One region of the Micromonospora terminaliae genome, then DNA from elsewhere that is predicted to be linked to it. Evidence: riboswitches for the same ligand, from Rfam matches in the RefSeq annotation. Region 1 holds a riboswitch; each other region holds the start of a gene.
What was found. Region 1 has a riboswitch for cyclic di-AMP ahead of GCE86_RS25985 (C40 family peptidase). Riboswitches for the same ligand answer to the same signal wherever they lie in the genome.
Positions count from the first base shown of each region.

Region 2: another riboswitch for cyclic di-AMP. It lies ahead of GCE86_RS03865 (C39 family peptidase); the one in region 1 lies ahead of GCE86_RS25985 (C40 family peptidase).
Region 3: another riboswitch for cyclic di-AMP. It lies ahead of GCE86_RS28410 (coiled-coil domain-containing protein); the one in region 1 lies ahead of GCE86_RS25985 (C40 family peptidase).
Region 4: another riboswitch for cyclic di-AMP. It lies ahead of GCE86_RS12625 (LysM peptidoglycan-binding domain-containing protein); the one in region 1 lies ahead of GCE86_RS25985 (C40 family peptidase).

Region 1 is NZ_CP045309.1:5,636,046-5,641,138, forward strand. It holds gene GCE86_RS25975 (NlpC/P60 family protein) at 1-799, shown strand, start outside; gene GCE86_RS25980 (N-acetylmuramoyl-L-alanine amidase) at 864-2,894, opposite strand; cyclic di-AMP (ydaO/yuaA leader) riboswitch at 3,103-3,238, shown strand; gene GCE86_RS25985 (C40 family peptidase) at 3,252-4,289, shown strand; gene dcd (dCTP deaminase) at 4,350-4,928, opposite strand; gene GCE86_RS25995 (pyridoxamine 5'-phosphate oxidase family protein) at 5,007-5,093, shown strand, end outside.
Region 2 is NZ_CP045309.1:851,183-856,275, forward strand. It holds gene GCE86_RS03850 (acyltransferase family protein) at 1-962, shown strand, start outside; gene GCE86_RS03855 (hypothetical protein) at 1,091-1,564, shown strand; gene GCE86_RS03860 (hypothetical protein) at 1,710-2,477, shown strand; cyclic di-AMP (ydaO/yuaA leader) riboswitch at 2,805-2,946, shown strand; gene GCE86_RS03865 (C39 family peptidase) at 3,147-3,995, shown strand; gene GCE86_RS03870 (alpha/beta fold hydrolase) at 4,101-4,853, shown strand; gene GCE86_RS03875 (CDP-glycerol glycerophosphotransferase family protein) at 4,864-5,093, opposite strand, start outside.
Region 3 is NZ_CP045309.1:6,119,182-6,124,274, forward strand. It holds gene GCE86_RS28405 (carbonic anhydrase) at 106-768, shown strand; gene GCE86_RS28410 (coiled-coil domain-containing protein) at 833-1,852, opposite strand; cyclic di-AMP (ydaO/yuaA leader) riboswitch at 1,857-1,987, opposite strand; gene GCE86_RS28415 (YibE/F family protein) at 2,141-3,421, opposite strand; gene GCE86_RS28420 (DUF6153 family protein) at 3,617-4,039, shown strand; gene GCE86_RS28425 (DUF305 domain-containing protein) at 4,121-4,744, shown strand; gene GCE86_RS28430 (SHOCT domain-containing protein) at 4,795-4,977, opposite strand.
Region 4 is NZ_CP045309.1:2,807,887-2,812,979, forward strand. It holds gene GCE86_RS12615 (M4 family metallopeptidase) at 1-51, shown strand, start outside; gene GCE86_RS12620 (YbaB/EbfC family nucleoid-associated protein) at 246-704, opposite strand; gene GCE86_RS12625 (LysM peptidoglycan-binding domain-containing protein) at 822-1,478, opposite strand; cyclic di-AMP (ydaO/yuaA leader) riboswitch at 1,480-1,649, opposite strand; gene GCE86_RS12630 (glycoside hydrolase family 3 protein) at 1,794-3,626, opposite strand; gene GCE86_RS12635 (LLM class flavin-dependent oxidoreductase) at 3,791-5,093, shown strand, end outside.

The DNA.
Region 1 (5,093 bases):
GCAGTACAACAAGGTGCGCGCCCAGCTCAAGGTCAACAAGAAGAAGTCGGCCGACCTCGAGAAGAAGATGGCGCCGCTGGAGCTGGAGTCGGCGCTCGCCATGAACAAGGTCGGCGACATCGCCGCCCGGTACTACATCCAGGGCCCGTCCCAGGACCTCGGCGCCCTGCTGGTGAACACCAAGCCCGGCACGCTCGCCGAGCAGCTGGTCATCCTCGACCGCCTCGCCGACGACCAGCGCAAGCAGATCGCCGGGGTGCTCGCGGTGCGCGACAAGTACAACCGGCAGAAGCAGAAGCTGGACGCGCTGATCGCCACCGAGCAGAAGCAGAGCAACGAGCTGGCGGCGAAGAAGAAGCAGATCGACTCCGAGATCAAGCGGCTGACCGCGATGCTGCCGGTGACCTCGATCCGCCCGGACGGCTGCCCGGCCATCGACGGTGTGGTGAGCAGCGCCGCACGCACCGCGATCAAGACGGCCTGCGCGCAGGTCGGTGACCCGTACGTGTGGGGCGCCACCGGTCCGAACTCGTTCGACTGCTCCGGCCTCACCCAGTACGCCTACAAGGCGGCGGGCATCTCGCTGACCCACTTCACCGGCGCGCAGTGGAACGAGGGCAGGAAGATCGCGTCCAGCGACGCCCGACCGGGTGACCTGGTCTTCTTCTACAGCGACCTGCACCATGTCGGGCTCTACCTCGGCAACGGGCTGATGGTGCACGCGCCCCGAACCGGGAAACCGGTCCAGGTCTCCAAGGTGGGCTACATGCCGGTCGCCGGCTACCGCAGGCCGTACTGATCCACCCCGAGCAGAACGAAGGCCCCCGGTCCACGCGGACCGGGGGCCTTCGTCGTCAGGTCGGTCAGGCGGGTCCGCCGACGGAGGCGGGCTGGATCTGGACGTCGTCGAGGTTCACGAACATCACGCGGTGCCCGAACTGGATCTGCACGTACCGGTTCTCGCCGCGGATGACCGTCCAGTCACCCGGCGCCGAGCCGTCGAAGGTGACGGCCCGGTAGTACTCGCCCGGCAGGACCCCGCCGACCGCGTACCGCTGGCCCGCGGAGAGGGAGTACTGCAACGGGGAGATGGTCTGGTACGGCACCCCGGCCGGGTAGGCCGCCCGCTCGGGGTAGGCGCGCCCGTACACCGGGATGGTGGTCTTCCCGGCCTTGGGGGTCACCACGAAGCCGTTCGCCCACTTGGCCGTCGGCGCGGAGGCCGGGTTGTAGAACCAGGCCTTCTGGTTGAGGTACCAGATGGCGGTCCAGTCACCCTGGATGTCCGCGAGGGCGTACGTCTGGCCGGCCGAGGCGCGGGCGCCGTGGTCGGAGATGTACATGGTGTCCGGCGTGCCGTTCGGTCGCAGACCGAGGTCGTTGACCAGCGGGGCGGTCGCGCTCGGCGCCGTCCGCAGGATGACCGCCGACGAGCCGCGCAGCGGGCACGGCGCGGCCGGCGGCGTGGGCTTCGGCACGCCCGGCGGCTGCTGGTTGCAACCGGTGAAGGCGGGCTGGTTGGTGGCGAAGTCCGGGTCGATGGTGACCAGGCCGGTGTGCGGCGTGCCGGTGGAGTGGAACGGCGCCTTCATGAGGTCGAAGTAGTGCGACCAGTCCCAGTACGGGCCCGGGTCCCAGTGCATGCCGGCCACGGTGCCGGCGGTGGTGCCGGGCACGTTGTCGTGGCCGATGATGTGCTGCCGGTCCAGCGGGATCTGGAACTTCAGCGCCAGGTGCCGGACCAGCTTGGCCGAGGCCCGGTACATCGCCTCGGTGTACCAGGTGCCGTGCCCGGCGAAGCCCTCGTGCTCCAGCCCGATGGACTTGGCGTTGACGTACCAGTTGCCGGCGTGCCAGCCGACGTCCTTGGCCTTGATGTGCTGGGCGACGTAGCCGTCCACCGAACGCAGCGTGTAGTGCCAGCCCAGGTAGGTCGGGTCCTTCACCAGGTTCACGCTCGGGCCGAAGTAGCCCTCGGTGTCGTGGATGACGATGTACTCGATCTTCTGCTGGGCCGGCCGGTTCCCGAGGTCGTGGTTGCCGTAGTCCCCCGGGTCCGCGCTGAGCTGCTTGTAGGGGGCCGGGATCCACTCGCAGGCGAGCCGGACCGGGCACTCCAGGCCGTCCGGCCGCTCGGCGCGGCGCAGGCCCAGCTTGTGCAGCCCGGACTGGTCCGGCGTCACCGTGGTGGCGGCCAGGGTCACCCGCTGGCCGTCGTCGGTGGTCCGGCTCGCGCCCAGGCCGAGCTGGTCGTAGACCTCGTCCGCGAAGGCCGCCGCCGCGTCCTCGGTGTCCGCGCCGGAGTAGCGGGCCACCGCGCCGTACCAGGCCGCCGGGTCGGTGGCGGCGCCGACCGGAGCATCCAACTGCTTCTGGTACGAGGCGAGCAGCGCCGCCCCGCCCCGGATGTTCGCGGAGGCGTCCGTGCGCAGCGTCTCCTCGGCGAGGCCGGTGAGCGCCGCGGCGGCGTCGAGCGTCTGCAGGGAGGCCTGCGGCAGCACGTCCTCCGTCGGCGCGGCCGCGACGGCCGGGTCGAGGGTGAGCGGACGCGAGTCGTCGCCCCGCGGGTCCTCGTCCTCGTCGACGTGGCCGCTGGCCGGGGTCGCGAGGACGTGTTCGGCGTCGGTGAGGTGCATCGGGCCGTAGCCGCCGCTGGTGCTCGGCTGGCCCGGGTGGGTGTCCCAGCGGGACTCCAGGTACGAGACGCCGAGCAGGACGCTCTGCGGCACGCCGTACTCCGCCGCGGCGGCGGCGTACTGGTCCTGGCGGTCGGTGGCGGGTTGGGTGGTGAGCGGTTCGGCGGCGACCGATCCGGTCGCCACGAGTGCGGTGGCAGCCGCGACAGCGGCTGCCAGCAGCATCCGTCTGCCCGACGGCGGGGGTGTGAGGTGCATCGAACCTCCAGACAGGGATGGGGGTCACTGCGTCCCCACCCTCACCCCGCGCACCCTCCGGGTCAATACCTTTCCAGCAAGTAATCTCTCGTGAAGAAAACCTTCACGTACGGTGTGTCACGGCGCTTTGGGTTGCGGAACGATAACGACGCTCTCTACTCTGGTCAATCGTCGACCGGCGGTTTCACCGTCCATCCCGGGTGGTGACGGTCCGACACCGCCGAGTCGCCCGCGGGCGAACCGGGGACCCAGGTACCTGGGGTGAATCCGCAGCCACTGCGGTAGGGCGGCTCCCTTCCCGCCCGAACCCGTCAGCTAACCCGGTAGGCGGCCAGGAAGAAGGAGTACGGAAGCCCGGTGGCACACCATGCCCCGCGGCCACCGTCGGGCCGGTCGGTCGACCGCTCGACGGCTGCGCCGCGTTCCCGCTGGTCCCGCTTCACCACCGCCCTCGCCGCTCTGGTGGGCACCGCCGTCGTCCTGACCGGCGGCGCCACGGCGGCACACGCCGACCCGTCGGTCGCCGAGATCGAGCGCCAGATCGACGAGGACTGGAACAAGCTCGAACCGATCATCGAACAGGTCAACGCCACCCGCGAGCAGCTCGCCGCCAAGCGGAAGCAGGCCGACGCGCTGGCCAAGCAGATCGCCCCGCTCCAGGCCCGGGTGGACGCCGCCCTCGGTCAGGTGGGCGGGCTCGCCGCCGACGCCTACAAGGGCGACAACAACCTCTCCACCGTCAACGCCCTGCTGGGCAGCCGGTCGCCGAGCGACCTGGTCGACGGCCTCGCCCTGCTCGACCGCTTCGCGAACCGCCAGCAGCAGCAGGTACGCGCCGTCGCCGAGCTGCGCGACGACCTCGCGGCCAAGAAGCGGCCGCTCGACGAGATGATCGCCGGGCTGGCGCGCACCGAGGCCCAGCTCGCGGCCAAGAAGAAGCAGATCGACGCCGAGATCGCCAAGCTGCAGAAGCTGCGCCTCAAGGTCTACGGCAACGGTGGCGGCGGCCCGCTGCGACCGGCGCCGTGCCCCGCCGGCTACCCCGGTGGCCCGGCCGGCGTCGCGGTCAAGTTCGCCTGCGCCCAGATCGGCAAGATCTACGTCTGGGGCGCCGCCGGGCCGGACCACTACGACTGCTCCGGCCTCACCATGGCGGCCTGGGCCAAGGCCGGCGTCTCGCTGCCGCACAACGCACGGCAGCAGCACGACGTGACCAGGCGGGTGAGCCGGAGCGAGCTGCGCGCCGGTGATCTCGTCTTCTACTACAGCGACCTGCACCACGTCGGTATGTACGTCGGTGACGGCTGGGTGGTGCACGCCTCCCAGTCCGGCAAGCCGATCACCATGAAGCGCGTCGACGACGGCCAGATCAACAGCTACGGCCGCCCGGGCTGACCGGTCCGCAGGGGCTCCCGTGCCGCGGGGGTCCCTGCGCCGTTCCGGCGTGCCGGTCGGTCAGCGGGTCGGCCAGGTCCGCCAGTTCTGCCAGGACCGGCTCGGGGTGGGGCCGCGCTGCCCCTGGTAGCGCGAACCGTAGACGGCCGAGCCGTACGGGTGCTCGGCCGGCGACGAGAGCCGGAAGATGCAGAGCTGGCCGATCTTCATGCCCGGCCAGAGCGTGATCGGCAGGTTCGCCACGTTGGACAGTTCCAGCGTGACGTGACCGGAGAAGCCGGGGTCGATGAAGCCGGCGGTGGAGTGGGTGAGCAGGCCGAGCCGGCCCAGGCTGGACTTGCCCTCCAGGCGCCCGGCGAGCTGGTCGCCCAGCGAGATCACCTCCAGCGTGGAGGCGAGCACGAACTCGCCCGGGTGCAGCACGAACGGCTGGCCCTCGGCCACCTCCACCATCGAGGTGAGGTCGTCCTGCTGCACGGACGGGTCGATGTGTGTGTAGAGATGGTTGTTGAAGACGCGGAACAGGCGGTCCAGACGGACGTCGATGCTGGACGGCTGCACCAGCGTGGGCTCGAAGGGCTCCAGCGCGAGCGTGCCCGCCTTGATCTCGGAGACCAGGTCGCGGTCGGAGAGCAGCATCGGAACACCATAGCGACCGGTACGGGTGACCTGCGTGTCGGACTACATCTTCGTACACCTGTTCGATAGAATGTCCGCATGGCTTCCTGGTCCGAATTCGCCGCCGACGAGCCCCGACTCGCCGACGAGATCCGCCTCCTGTTGCAGCAGTACGGGCCGGGTTTC
Region 2 (5,093 bases), 1.9 Mb from region 1:
ACGGCGAGCCGCGCCGCACCTTCCTGCGCCGCCGGCTCGCCAAGATCTACCCGAACCACCTGGTGACCTTCGTGGCGGCGCTGGCCGTCGCGTACTGGTTCGCCGACCCGGTCGCGCCGTGGGCCGCGCTCGGCAACCTGTTCCTGGTGCAGGCCTGGATCCCGCTCGACGGCTACTTCTACAGCGTCAACAACGTGAGCTGGTCGCTCTCCTGCGAGCTGGCCTTCTACCTGTGCCTGCCGCTGGTGCTCCCGTGGCTGCGCCGGGCCCGCACCGGGACGCTCCGGGCCGTGGTGGTCGCCGTGCCGCTGCTCATCCTGGCGCTGTGGCCCGGCCAGCTCCTGGTGCCCGAGGAGAGCCGCTGGTGGGTCACCCAGATCTTCCCGGTCACCCGCTCCTTCGAGTTCTGGATGGGCGTGGCCGCCGCGGAACTGCTGCGCCGGAACCGCTGGCGCGGACCGAACCTGACCGTGGCCAGCGTGCTGTTCGTCGCCACCTGGGCGGTCGCGGCGCTGTGGATCCGCGCCGAGTTCTGGGCGGCCCTGCTCGCGGCGGCGTACCTCCTGGTCATCACGGCGGCGGCGGACGCCGACGTGCGGGGCCGGCGCACGCCGTGGCGGTCCCGTCCGATGGTCTGGCTCGGTGAGGTCTCCTTCGCCTTCTACCTGGTGCACGTGCTGGTCATGATGACCGTGCTGCGGCTCACCGGCGACTGGGGCACCGGCCTGCGCGGGTGGTGGGGGCCGCTCGCCGTGCTCGGCTTCCTGCTGCTCAACCTCCTGCTCGCCGCGGCGCTGCACCGCTGGGTGGAGATGCCGATGATGCGCCGCCTCGGCCCGTCGCGCCGGGCCCGTCCGGCGCGGGCGGCCGCCGCGCCGGCGCCCTCCGTTCCCGCCCCACGCGCGGCCCCGGACACCGCCACCAGGCCCGTCGAGTACGCCGGGCGGCGCGACCCGGCGTGAGCCGGGCAGGTCCCACCCGGCGTCGCCGCAGCCGGCACCCGTCCACCCTGGCCGGTGCCGCGCCTGCGGGCCGGTGCGACACGCGCGGCGGCGGTGCGGTGTGGCGGGATCGACGGTAGTTTGTACCCGTGCTGCCGATCGCGCTCACCTGTCCGCTGTGGTGGGTGGCGCGCTGGACCGCCCGGACGCTGGCCACCCTGGCCGTGCTCGTCGCCTGCTCGTTCGGCACGGCGACGCTGCCGCTGGGCGGGGCGGCGACCGCACCGACGGCCCCCACCGTGGTGGCCTCCGCCGAGGGTCCGGCCCTCCGGGCCGCCACCGGGCCGCATCTCCAGGCTGGAGCCGACGGGACAGCCGCCGACTCGGTGCGCGGGCCGGCCTCCCGGGGCGGGGCCGTTCACGCCGCCGCCCCTGGCCTCCGCGGCGACGCCGTCGACGGGCCGGCCCGGCCGGCCGGTGAACCCGGACCGCTGGCGGCGCTCGCGCCCGTCACCCGCACGGCGGACCGCCCCGTGGCCGTGCCCCGCCCGGCGGACCGGCCGCTCGTCCCGGCGGGGCTCGTCCCGGCCACGGTCGGCTCCCGGGCACCGCCCGCCCGCTGACCCGTCGCGGGCCCCGCGCCCGAGCACGCACCGAACCTCACCCCCGCACCCGCCCGTGCGCGGCCCGGCGGCACGCGTCGCCGCCGCTTCGGCGCCGGTCGTGCGGACACCTCTCCACCACGATCTCCCCCGTGAGGTGCCGACCATGTCGCAGACCGTTCTCTACCGTTTCCTGACCGAGGTTCCCGAGGCCGCCGCGATCTGGTCGGCCCTGCTCGTGCTCGCCCTCGGCGTGCTCGCCGCACTCGTCGCCCGCCCCGAGCGGGACACGGCGCCCGAGCCGCCGTCCGACCCGGCCGCCGAGGAGGCCGCCCGCCTGGCCGACCTGCGCCGGTACGCCGACGAGGTGGCGGTGGCCGCCGCCGGCGCCCGGCAGACCGCCCGGCGGCGCCGTGAGCAGTGGGCCGCCGCCCAGGACGAGGCCGACCGGGCCTGGCGGGCGTTCGACGAGGCCGAGGCCGCCGCCCGCCGGTTCGCCAACGCCGGCGCGCTGCCCGCGCCGCAGACCCCGCGCACGCCGGCCGAGTACGCGGCCCGGGAGCGGTGGCTGCACCACGCCGCCATGACGGCGCACTGGCGGGGCGACCTGAGCGCCCGGCAGCTCGCCGACGTGCTGGCCCACCGCAACGGGTGGGACCCGCGCCGGCACCCGGCCGAGCAGGAGATCGTCCTGGCCCGGGCGGTACGCGAGGCCCGCCGGGCCGGTTGGGCGGCGGCCGCCGAGCGGGAGCGGCGGGCGTGGCGGGACGCCGAACTGGCCGCCGAGGCGGCCCGCACCCTGGCCGCGGAGGCGTACGCGGCCACCGGCGCCCTCCGTCCGGCTCCGGCGAACGGCGTCACGCCGGCGACAACCCCGGTCGCGGCGCCCGCCGCCGTCGCGGGCGCCCGCTGGCGTCCGGCCCGCGCCGGCTGACCCTCGGATCGGCCCGGTGCGGCGGCGAATTCGGCCGAATCGTTATCCGAAAACCGTGAGCCCGGTCACCCGGCCCGGGGAAACGGTCATCCGGGGGCAGGCGGTGCGTCCGTGCACCGCAATTCCGGGATGCTCGCCACCGGATGTCCGCTTTTCGCCGCACGGTGCCGCCGGAACTGCTCGTCCCATTGAGTGAAGTCAGTGACGGACTGTTCCGAAATCTGTAGTCGCATCGGAGGTTTACGCAGGTGGGAGTGCTTGGCAGGCGAGGTACCCACCGGTAGTGTCGGCGCGTCCGGAGCGGTTTCCGATCGCAAGAGGCGACGCCGCGCCGACCCGCCTAATCGTGCTTTCACGAACCGGGGAACCACAGCAACACCGGGGTGAATCCGCGGGCCACGGCCCGCGGTAGGGCGAACTTCCCGCCCGAATCCGTCAGCTAACCCGGTCGGCGGTTCTGGAAGGAGTGCCATTCCTCGTGCTCAGCACCCCCCGTTCGTCCCCCCGCCTCCACGGCATCCTGGTGCCGGCGCTCGCCTGACGGCGACCGGACCCGGCAACCGCCCCGACCGCCCGGCTCCCCGGGCGCTCCCTTTCCGCGGCGACCCGCCCCGCCAGCGCGTGTGAGTTCCTCCGCGCGTGGGGCCGGTGTGTGCCGCGCACGCCCCCGTGGAGGAACCCGTGAAGCACCACCTGAAGCGTCAGCTGCGCCGTCTCGTGACCGAGCGCCCGTACCAGATCATCGCCGGCTCCGCCGCGGCGCTCGTGCTGGCCGGCGGCACCAGCGCGGCCCTCGCCGCCACCGACAACGCCGACACCCCGGCCCGCCAGGAGAACACCGCCGCCGTCGCCGAGCTCGGCTCGCGCCTCGGTGAGGTCGCCAGCCGCGGCGAGGCCCGGGCCGCCGTCCCGTCGCCGTCCGTCTCGCCGAGCGCGTCGCCGTCGGCCGTGAAGGCCGCGGCCAAGGCCACCGCCGACCCGGACACCACCCCGAAGGCGAAGCCGAAGCCGCCGTCGACGAAGGTGCTCGACTACACCTACGAGGCGCAGACCGCCTACTGGAACTGCGGCCCGGCCGCGGTGCGCAACGCCCTCAGCGCGAGCGGCGTGGAGACCACCCAGGACGCCATGATCGCCCCGCTGAACGCCGGCGAGAACGGCACCAACTCCGCCGAGGACACCACCCGGGGCCTGAACCAGATGGTCAAGGGCAACCCGTACCGGACCCACATGTTCGGCGGCTCGGCGAGCCCGGCGGAGATGGACCAGCTCCAGGCGGACGTGGTCAAGGCGATCACCGACGGGCGGGGCGTGGTGGTCAACATCGCCGGCGACGCCACCGACACCGACGGCGGCTGGCACTCGTTCCCGGGCGGCCACTACATCGCGGTGATCGGCTACAAGAACGACGGCCGCACCGTCCGGATCGCCGACTCGGCGAACCCGGCGCTGCCCGAGTACTGGATCAGCACCATCGACCTGGCGAACTGGGCCGCCACCCGCGGCTACTCCGCCTGATCGCAGCTTTCCCCCGTCGGGCACCGGCTCCCTGGAGCCGGTGCCCGACGTCGTCGTGCCCGCTGCTCTCGCGCGTGGTGTCCGTCCGGTGGCACACTGCGGCCTATGGGCGACGAAACGGGTACCCGCCATCTGCTGCTCCTGCACGGCATGGGCGCCACCGGCGAGGTGTGGCTGCCCTGGGCGCCGCTGCTGGAGCACTCCTGGGCGGGGCGCTGGCTCGCCCCCGACCTGGCCGGTCACGGCTGGTCACCCCCGCTGCCCGGGTACTCCTTCGACGGCCTGGCCCGGCGGCTGGTCGAGGGGCTCGGCCCGGTGGCCGAGCGGCTCGGTCCCCGCGACCGGCTCGTGCTGCTCGGCCACTCGCTCGGCGGGGTGGTGGCGCTGGCACTGGCCGCGCGGTCGCGGCGCCTGCCCGTCGACGCGGTGGTCGGGCTCGGCATCAAGGCCGTGTGGTCTCCGGCCGACCTGGCGAAGGCCCGCGAGCTGGCCGACCGCCCGGTCACCTGGTTCGCCACCCGGGACGAGGCCGCCCGCCGCTACCTGCGGGTCTCCGGGCTGGCCGGGCTCTTCGCCCCCGACCATCCGGTGGTGGAGGCGGGGCTGCGCCGCGAGGACGGCCGCTGGCGGCTGGCCATGGATCCGGCAGCCTTCGCGGTGGGGGAGCCGCGGCTGCCCGCGTTGCTCGCCGCGGTCGACGTCCCGGTGCTGCTGGCGCGTGGGGAGCTGGATCCGATGGTGACCGACGCGCAGCTCAAGGAGCTGGGCGTCCCGGTCGCCACCCTGCCCGGCCTGGGCCACAACGCGCACGTCGAGGACCCGGCGGCGGTGCTCGCCCTCCTCGACGACCACCTCTGACCGGCGACGGTCAGGCGGCGGGAGAGGGGAGCGGCGCACCGGCTCGCGGGGCAGGCACCGTCCGGCCCGGCGCGAGCTCCCGCCGGGCGGCGTCGAGGAACACCTCGGCGTACGACTCGGCGGGGAAGTCGCCGAGGTAGCGGGACCGGGTGACCCAGCGGGCCGCCGCCTTCGGGTCGGTGTCCAGCAGCTCGGTCAGCACCTCGTCCACGTTGGACATGTCCCGGCGCAGCACGTAGC
Region 3 (5,093 bases), 480 kb from region 1:
AAATCTTGACGTACCTTTGGCTGCGTGTGACCGTGGGTGCCGAGGCCGCCTCCGCTGCCGGCTGGCTGACCAGGGCTTTCATGCGCGAGGACGAGGTGAGGACCAGTGCCGCCGACCACTCCCGAGCAGGCGCTCGCCGAGCTCTACGCCGGTAACCGGCGGTTCGTCACCGGTGCCCCGCACCATCCGAATCAGGACGCCGGACACCGGGCGGCGGTCGCGGACGGTCAGCACCCGTTCGCGGTGCTCGTCGGCTGCTCCGACTCCCGGCTCGCCGCCGAGATCATCTTCGACCGGGGCCTCGGTGACCTCTTCGTCGTCCGCACCGCCGGCCACACCGCCGGCCCGGAGGTGCTCGGCAGCGTCGAATACGCCGTGACCGTGCTGGGCACCCCGCTCGTGGTGGTGCTCGGCCACGACTCGTGCGGCGCGGTCCAGGCCGCCCGCGAGGCGGTCCGCACCGGCACGTCGCCGTCCGGTCACCTCGGTGCGGTGGTGGACGCCGTCGCACCCAGCCTGCTCCGGGCCGCGAAGGACGGCGTCGAGGACCTCGACGGGATCGTCGACGTCCACATCGCGCAGACCGTCGAGGCGCTGCTGGCCCGGTCCGCCGTGCTCGCCGGCGAGGTGGCCGCCGGGCGCTGCGCCGTCGTCGGCCTGTCGTACCGGCTCAGCGCGGGCGAGGTGCGCACGGTGGCCCAGGCCGGCGCGCCGGCCACCCCGGTGCCGGCGCTGGCCGCGCCCGCGGATCCGGCGCTGGCCGGCTGACCGGCCCGAAAACGTCGAAGGGCCGGCCCGCACGTCGCGGGCCGGCCCTTCTCTGCACACATCGTCAGAGCAGCGACATGTGCACGTGGTCGGTGTGGTTGGAGGGTCCGCTGTAGGACTTCCAGCCGGTGGCCGGGAACCAGATCTGCCGGTTCCAGATCACGTAGTAGATGCCGAGCCGGTCGGCGTTGCGGATGAGGAAGGCGGCGACGTTGTTGCCGTACATCCGCTGGTCCTTCGTGCGCCATGGGGAGAAGCCGCTGTTCTGCAGCGACCAGTCGCAGGCCCGGCCCTTCGGGTGCTCGAACGGCCCGCCGTTCCGGTGGCAGCCCACGAAGCGGTTGAAGCCGGCCCGCTTGACCTCCTTGTACGCGTGCAGCGTGCGCGGGGTGACGCAGCCCGAGGTGGTCGGGTCGTTCTCGCTGCACGACTCCGGCTTCCAGTCGCCGTCGGCGGTCCGGCCCGGGCCCATGCGGGCGACCGGCGAGGTGGCCGAGACCAGGCCGCCGGTGAAGTCGATCCCGCCGACCAGCTTGAGGGCCTTCTCCGTCTCGGCCTTCTCGCGGGCCATCGCGTTCTTCTGCTTCTCCTGCTCGCGTACCTCGGCGTCGAGCGCGACCTTGGCCTGCTCGGCACGGGTCTTCGCGGCGTTGATGGCAGCGAGCTTCTGCGCGTTCAGCAGGTTCAGCTCGTCGAGGGCGGCGACCCGCCGGACGAACGAGTCGGGGCTGTTGCTCTCCAGGAGCACGGCCATGGCGCCCATCCGGCCGGTTCGGTAGGACTGGGCGGCCATCTCGCTCACCTGCGGGCTCAACGCGTCGAGTTGCCCCTGAGCCGCCTCCACTTCCAGGGCGAGCTGGAGCTGGCGCTTGCGGGACTTGTCGAGCTTCGACTTGGCCTGGAGGTAGGCCCGGTTGGCGCTGTCGATGGCCTCGGTGATGAGGGGGTCGTCGTCTTCCTCGGAGTGCCCCGAGGGTGTGGGGGTGCTCGGGGCCGCCGTCGCCGGGCCCGGCCCGGCCAGCACGGTCAGCGCGGCGAGCACGGCCACCACGGGGGTCAGCCAGCGGCGCAGGGGTGCCGTCACAGTGTTCCCTTCCGTCGGCCGCCGACCGGGTTAGCTGACGGGTTCGGGACGGAAGTGGCCCCTACCGCTCGCGCGGATTCACCCCATGTACCTGGTTCCCCGGCTCGCCCGCGGGCGATTGGGCGGCGGCACCGCTGGCGCGGGTGCGCGCCTTCGGCGGTGACCGGCAGCGAGGTTACCCGAGAGTCCACCCGTGTTCTACGTCCGGAAGCCGACCAATAGCGAGAATTCGTCCTCGCCGTGCGTGACCAGGATCGCGTTTGAAATCCGCCGTCACGCTGCGGAGTGTCACCATGCGGCTTCCGTGCTCCTGTCCCCGCCGCCGAGCGCCTCCAGCGCCTCGTCCCGTCGGGCCGGCGGTCGCGGGGCCGGAGGCTCCGCCGGAGCCGCGGTGGTGCGGCGTCGCCCGGCGGTGGTCACCACCGCGGCCAGTCCGGTGGTCAGCGGTACGGCGGCGATCAGGCCGAGAGTGGCCACCGCGCTGCGGACGATCTCCTGGGCCAGGAACTCGCTCGTCAGGATCTCGCTCACCGGCCGGGAGTCGGCGACGAGCAGGAGCAGCAGCGGCAGCGAGGCGCCCGCGTACGCCAGCACGATGGTGTTGACGGTCGACGCGATGTGCGCCCGGCCCACCCGGGTCGCCGCCCGGTAGAGGTGTCGACGGGAGAGCGCGGGGTTGGCGTGGGCCAGTTCGGTGACCGTGGCGGCCTGGGTGACCGTCACGTCGTCCAGCACGCCGAGCGAGCCGATGACGATGCCGGCCAGCAGCAGCCCGTGCAGGTCCACGTCGCGCTGGAACATCGACAGGGTGGTCGCGTCCTCGCTGCCGAAGCCGGTCAGGTGGGTGGCGGCGGTGGCCAGGGTGCCGAGCACGCCGGTCAGCACGAGGCTGCCGAGCGTGCCGAGCACGGCCACCGAGGTCTGCGCGGTGATCCCGTGGGTCAGGTAAAGAACCACGAACATGATCAGCGCGGCGCCGACGATCGCCATGAGCAGCGGCGGCTGGCCGGCTCCGATACCGGGCAGCACGAAACCGAGCAGGATGGCGAAGCTCGCCACCAGCCCGCCGAGCGCGGCCAGCCCGCGCCAGCGCCCGAAGGCCACGATCGCCACGGCGAACAGCACCGCCAGCCAGACCAGCGGCGTGCCGCGGCGGTGCTCGGCGATGTTGTAGGTCTTCGCGGCCGGGTCGGCCGGGTCGATCAGCTCGACCAGGACCACCTTGTCGCCGACCTCGACCCGGGGCGCGCCGGGCCCGGCGGGAACCGGCGTCTCGACCTGCCGGCCGGCGTCCGGGCCCTGCTCGGCGCTGACGGTCACCGTCCCGCACGGTCCGGCGGACCCGTCCGGCGCCTCCGGGGTCGGCGGGCACGGTTCGGTCACCACCCGGACCACGGTGCCGTGGTAGCGGGGCAGTGCCGGGGCGTCCGCCGGTTCCGGGCCCTGCCGGGGCCAGAGCGCCAGCGCGGCGACCACGGTGACCAGGAAGAGCGGCAGCACCGTCGCGACCAGGATCCGCCGTACGCCCGGCGGGGCGGACGGCGCGGGACGGGTGTGGTCGGCACCCATGCATCTCTCCCAACGATTCGCGACGGGACACGTGTCACCGGGCCGGCCGGTTCACCGGCGGCCCGGGTGCCGGCGGAACGGACGCAGGCCGGGTCGTCGCCCGGAATGGTAGCCAGGTGGGCTCGTTCGCACCGGGGACGAGACCGGCGGCGGGTTCCGGGCCGTGTCGCCCGGCCGGTTGGCTACCGTGAGGGCGTGGCGACGCGGACGGCGGTGAGCGGGCGGTGGGTCCGGCTCCTGCTGCTGCTCAGCACGCTGCTCGGGTTGACCGCGATGCACACCCTCGGCCACGGCGGGCACGCGTCGGCCGGCCCGCCGGCCGCCCACGCCGCCGGCCACGGCGCAGCCGCCGTCACCCCCACGGACTGCGGGGACGACGGCTGCCCGGTGCGCGCGCTGCCGCTGACCCACCCGGGCAACGACCCGTCCGGGTGGAGCGTCTGCCTGGCCGTGCTGGGCGCGTTCGCCGTCGGGCTGCTGCTCGCCGTGCTGCTGGGGGCCGGGTCGCGGAGCGCCGTTCCCACGGTCCGGGGCCGGCTCCGGCTCGCCACCGGCCCACGCGCCCCGCCGCGGTCCCACGGGTTACGCCTGGCGACGACGTCGGTGCTGCGCAGATAGGACGCCCGACGCGGGGACCGGACCACCGGTACCCGCGTCCGCCGACCGCTGCGTACGTTCCGACACCCGAAAGGCTCACTCGTGTTCACTCGTACCCTCGCCCGCCCGGCCGCCCTGGCCGCCGCGCTCACGGCCGCGTTGGTCGTGTCCGCCTGCGCCGGCGCCGACCACCCGACCGTCGCCCACGATCCGTCGGCGGCGACCGGCTCGCCCGGCGCCGCGGTCTCGGCCTCGTTCGGCGCCGCGGACGTGATGTTCGCCCAGATGATGATCCCGCACCACCAACAGGCCGTGGAGATGTCCGGGCTGGCGGAGACCCGGGCCGCCGATCCGGAGGTGAAGCGGCTGGCAGGGCAGGTCAAGGCGGCCCAGGCGCCGGAGATCGCCACCATGACCGGCTGGCTCGCCGCCTGGGGCCGGCCGGCGCCCTCGGCGAACGCCGGGCACGGCATGCCGGGAATGGACCACGGCATGTCCGGGATGATGTCCGAGGCGGAACTGGCGAAGCTGGCCGCGGCGTCCGGCACCGATTTCGACCGGCAGTTCCTGACCTTGATGATCGCCCATCACGAGGGCGCCATCACCATGGCCGAGGAGGAGATCGCCGACGGTGTCCACCCGGACGCCACGGCGCTCGCCCGGCAGATCGTCACCACCCAGCAGGGTGAGATCGACGCCATGCGGAAGCTGCTCGGCCGGCTCTGACCGGTGACGGTTCGGGTGCCCGGTCGCTCGCGGCGAGGCACCCGAACCGGTCAGGCCAGGCCGGCGCGGCGGCGGCGGTACTCCTCGTCGTCGATCTCGCCGTGGGCGTACCGCTCGTCGAGGATGCGACGGGCCGAGGACGGCCCGGTCCCCGCGGGCTGCCCGGTGAGCCGGAACACCAGCCAGACCAGTCCCACCAGCACCAGCAGCCCCAGCAGGGACCACGCCCACATCCAGCCCATCATCGGGCCGTTCCACATCATCTCGGCCGCCCTCCGATCCCCTGTTCCGAGGCCGGCCGGTCCGGTGCCGGCAACGGCGCCGGTCCCGGTCGCCACCTCGAACGTAC
Region 4 (5,093 bases), 2.8 Mb from region 1:
TCCCTGCAGACCTCCTTCGTCGTCGACGACACCGCGGTCACCCTGAGCTGACCACACCGGAGCGGCCGGCCGTCGTCCTCCCGACGGCCGGCCGCTTCGTCGTTCCCGAGACAGGCCGGCGGCTTCGTCGTTCCCGAGGCGGCCGGCCGCTTCGTCGTTCCCGAGACAGGCCGGCGGCTTCGTCGTTCCCGAGGCGGCCGGCCGCTTCGTCGTTCCCGAGACACGCCGGCGCGGGCGCGGCGCGGTCAGGCCGGGCGGCCCGCGCCGGATCCGGCGCCGTCGCGGCGGATCCGGGCCGCCACGCCCTCCATGGCCCGGCTGAACCGCTCCATGTCCCGTGCGGACTGCTCCGGCAGGGCACCGAGCCGCGCCGCGAGGGCGTCCACGTCGGCCCGGGCCGAGGCGCTCACCCGGGCGTCCAGCTCGGTGAGGGCCGCGTTCACGGCCGTCACGACGTGCCCGCACAGGGCGTCCAGGGGTTCCCCGGCCAGCTCCGGGTCGACGGTGACGGACTCCAGCCGGCCACCCTGGACGGCGACGGCACGGACCCGGCCGCCGGCCGCGCCGCCCTCGGCCCGGAGCAGCTCGCCCGGCGCGCCGTCGGCGTGCTCGGCGGCCCGGGACCGCATGGCGGACAGCGCCTGCTGCGTCCTGGTCAGCAGCTCGTCGAGGCTCGCGGCCGCGGAGAACGAATCGTTGGTCATATCCGCGCTTTCTTCACGTCTTTCCGAGCACCGTGACGATAGCAACCGGCCCCGACGCCGAACGCCCGGCCGGGAACCCCGGCCGGGCGTTTCGTGGTGCGGCGCACCGGTATGGCGTCAGCGCAGGCGCAGCCGCTGGCCCGGGAAGATGAGGCCCGGGTTGTCGCCGACCACGGTCCGGTTGCGCTCGTACAGGCCGTGCCAACCCCCGGCGACGTGCTTCGCGGCGGCGATCCCGGAGAGGGTGTCCCCGGGCCGGACCAGGTAGCTTCCGGCACCGCCGGTGCTCGGCGCGACGCGCCGCTCGCCGCGGGTGGTCGGCCGGTAGCTGTGCGAGGACCGCTCCGAGGTGGCCTTCTTCGTGGACTTCTTCGCGCCCGAGTCCTTGCTGGCGTACTTCTTGGTGGAGCCGCCCTTCTTGCCGCAGACCGGCCAGGCGCCGATGCCCTGCCCGTCGAGGACCTTCTCGGCGATGGCGATCTGCTCGCTCCGGCTGGCCAGGTCGGCCCGGCTGGCGTACTTCTGGCCGCCGTAGCCGTTCCAGGTGCTCCGGGAGAACTGGAGCCCGCCGTAGTAGCCGTTGCCGGTGTTGATGTGCCAGTTGCCGCCGGACTCGCACTGGGCGACGGCGTCCCAGTTCACGCCCGCGGCGCTGGCCGGGGCGGCCGGGCCGAGAAGGGCGGCGGCGCCGGTGGCCGCGCCGACGACGAGCGCTCCGACGGTGGTGCGACGTTGCGCGGTCCGGCGGTGACGGGCGACGTGATCAGTTGCCATGTGAGTTTTCCTCCACGCCGACGAGGTGAGCTGTCGGGTTCGGGCCGAGGAGCCCGGCCGCCGGTGGCGGCTTCACCCCGAGGTGTCGTGCACCGAGGAACGTGGGTCCCCCGCTCCCGCCCGAGGTCCAGGTACCACCGGGCCGGCGGCGGGATTAGGCGTTGCCGGCCCGTGGTGTCCGCGATCGCGAACGGAAACGACGTTAGGAACGTTTTGCGCCGAACGCCCACTTCTTGTGAAGTTCTTCACCCGGCCGAGCGAAGGTCGGCCCATTCGAGTTGCGGACCGTCCGAAGGGGGCTTATTGAGGGGCGGCTCAGTAGGTCCGGCCGTATCCCTGCGGGAAGAGCGGGACCTTGCCGTCGCCTGCGTTGATGGGCTGCTGGCTGACCGAGTTCATCCAGGTCATCGGCAGTTTGCCGGTCGGCGCGTACCCGCCGAAGAGGACGTCGGCCACGCCGCCGCCCTCCGTGCCGGGCAGCCAGGCGGCCAGCAGCGCGTTCCACCGTGGCAGCTCGGCGGCCACGTCCAGCGGCCGGCCGCTGACCAGCACCACGATCACCGGCACGCCCGAGTTGCGCAGCGTCGTGATGGTACGTAGGTCCTCGCGGTCCAGGCTCATGCTGCCGGTGCGGTCGCCCTGGCCCTCGGCGTACGGCGTCTCGCCGACCACCGCGATCGCCGCCCGGTAGGTCTTGTCGATGCCGGTGCCGCGCTGGTTGTACGTGACCGTCGTGGTCGGACCGGCCGCCGCGCGGATGCCCTGGAGGATGGTGGTGCCCGGGGTGACGGCGCCGGACGAGCCCTGCCAGGAGATCGTCCACCCGCCGCTCTGGTTGCCGATGTTGTCGGCGTTCTTCCCCGCCACGAAGATCTTGTTGTTGTCGCGGGCCAGCGGCAGCACGCCGCCGTCGTTCTTGAGCAGCACCTGGGACTGGCGGACGGCCTGGCGGGCCAGCGCGCGGTGCGCGGCGCCGCCCACCGTCGAGGTCCAGCTCCGATCCGTGTACGGCCGCTCGAAGAGGCCCAGCTCGAACTTCTTCGTGAGGATGCGGCGGTTGGCGTCGTCGATCCGGCTCATCGGCACGTGTCCGTTCTGCACCTCGGCCCGCAGGGTGCTGAGGAAGCTCTTCCAGGCCGTCGGCACCATCACCATGTCGATGCCGGCGTTGACGGCGGCGCTGACCTCGGCGGCGGTGAAGCCGGTGGCGCCGTCGATCTGGTCGATGCCGTTCCAGTCGGAGACCACGAAGCCGGAGAAGCCCAGCTCCCCCTTGAGGACGTCGGTGATCAGGTAACGGTGGCCGTGCAGCTTGACCCCGTTCCAGCTGCTGTAGGAGATCATCACCGAGCCGACGCCGCGCTGGACCGCGGCCTGGAACGGGGGCAGGTGGATGGCGCGCAGGTCGGCCTCGCTGAGCTGGGTGTCGCCCTGGTCGTCGCCGCCGGTGGTGCCGCCGTCGCCGAGGTAGTGCTTGGCGGTGGCGAGCACCGACGTGGGCCCGCCGAGGTTGGCACCCTGGAGGCCGGTGACCAGGGTGGACATGCTCGCCGGCAGGTCCGGGGTCTCGCCGAACGACTCGTAGGTGCGGCCCCACCGGTCGTTGCGGGCCACGCAGAGGCAGGGAGCGAAGTTCCAGTCCACACCGGTGCCCGTGATCTCCTCGGCGACGGCCTGGCCGATCTGCTGGACCAGCGCGGGGTCGCGGGTCGCGCCGAGGCCGATGTTGTGCGGGAAGATGGTCGCCCCGTACACGTTGTTGTGCCCGTGCACGGCGTCGACGCCGTAGATCATCGGGATGCCGAGCGGGGTGGCCAGGGCGGCGCGCTGGAAGCCGTCGTACATGTCGGCCCAGGACGTGGCGGTGTTCGGCGCGGGCGCGGAGCCGCCGCCGGAGAGGACCGAGCCGAGCCGGTACGTGGTGAGGTCGCTCGCGGTGACCGCGCCGCGCTCCGCCTGGGTCATCTGGCCCAGCTTCTCGTCGAGGTTCATTCGGGCGAGCAGGTCGGCGACGCGGGTGGCGACGGGCAACGTCGGGTCCTGGTACGGCAGGCCGGCCGCGGTGGCCGGGGCGGGCGCGGCCAGGGCGGTGACCGCGACGAGCAGGACGGCGAGACCGAGGGGACGGGGGTGGCGGTGAGGGATCACGGGTCGCTCCTTCCGGAGGAACGCTGGGGCCGTGCACCCGCACCATATGCCCACGGGCATCGACTGTGAACAATCCGTGCCGGTTCCGGAACCGCCGGGCGGGCGGGCGGCGGCGCGGGCTACGGTGGCAGGGTTCGCGCAAGATCGGGACGAGGCGGCGAGGCATGAGCGACCACGGACACGAACTGGCCTTCGGCGGCTTCCTCACCCCGAGCGCCGGGCGGCCCGAGCAGGTGGTGGCGCGGGCCAAGCTCTGCGAGCAGGCCGGCCTGGACCTGGTGACCTTCCAGGACCACCCGTACCAGCCCGGCTTCCTGGACACCTGGACGCTGATGTCCTTCGTGGCCGCCGCCACCAGCCGGATCACGCTCGCCGGCAACGTGCTCAACCTGCCGCTGCGCCAGCCCGTGGTGCTGGCCCGCAGCGTGGCCAGCCTGGACCTGCTCACCGGCGGCCGGGTCGAGCTCGGGCTGGGCGCCGGCGCCTTCTGGGACGCGATCGAGGCGGTCGGCGGCCGGCGGCTCTCCCCCGGCGCGGCCGTGGACGCCCTCGACGAGGCGATCCGGGTGATCCGCGAGGTCTGGGACACCGACCGGCGCGGGATGGTCCGCGTCGAGGGCGAGCACTACCGGGTGGTCGGGGCGAAGCGCGGGCCGGCCCCGGCGCATCCGGTGCGGGTGTGGGTCGGCGCGTACAAGCCGCGCATGCTGCGGCTGGTCGGCCGCGCGGCGGACGGCTGGCTGCCCTCGCTGGCGTACCTGCCCAAGGGGCCGGCGGAGCTGCCGGCCCTGAACGCGGTGATCGACGACGCCGCCGCCGAGGCCGGACGGGACCCGGCCGCGGTGCGCCGCCTGCTCAACGTCACGGGCACCTTCTCCCGGACGTCGGGCGGCTTCCTGGACGGCCCGCCCGAGCAGTGGGTGGAGGAGCTGGCCGGGCTGGCCCTGGACCACGGCATCGCCACGTTCATCCTCGGCAGTGACGAGCCGCGCGCCGTGCAGCTCTTCGCCCAGGAGGTGGCGCCCGCGGTGCGCGAGCTCGTCGCCGCCGAGCGCACCACGCCGGGCAGCCGCGCCCACGCCGTCGAGGAGCAGCAGGCCGCCGTCGGGGCCGGCGGGTCGACCGCCCTCGCGGTCACCCCGACACCCGATCCGGGGGTACGGCTGAGCCCGCGCCGGCCCTGGGACGAGTCCACCCGGCCCGTGGCGCCGCCGGCACCGGCCGGGCAGGTCTACACGCCCCGCGGGCAGGCCGCCGGGCAGCACCTCGTGGACGTGCACGACCACCTGCGCCAGGAGCTCGCCCAGGTACGTGACCTACTGGAACAGGTGAAGCGCGGCGCCGTCGCGCCGGGCGCGGCCCGGGCCGTGCTGAACGAGATGACCATGCGGCAGAACAACTGGACGCTCGGGGCCTACTGCGCGGCGTACTGCACCGTGGTGACCCAGCACCACGGCCTCGAGGACA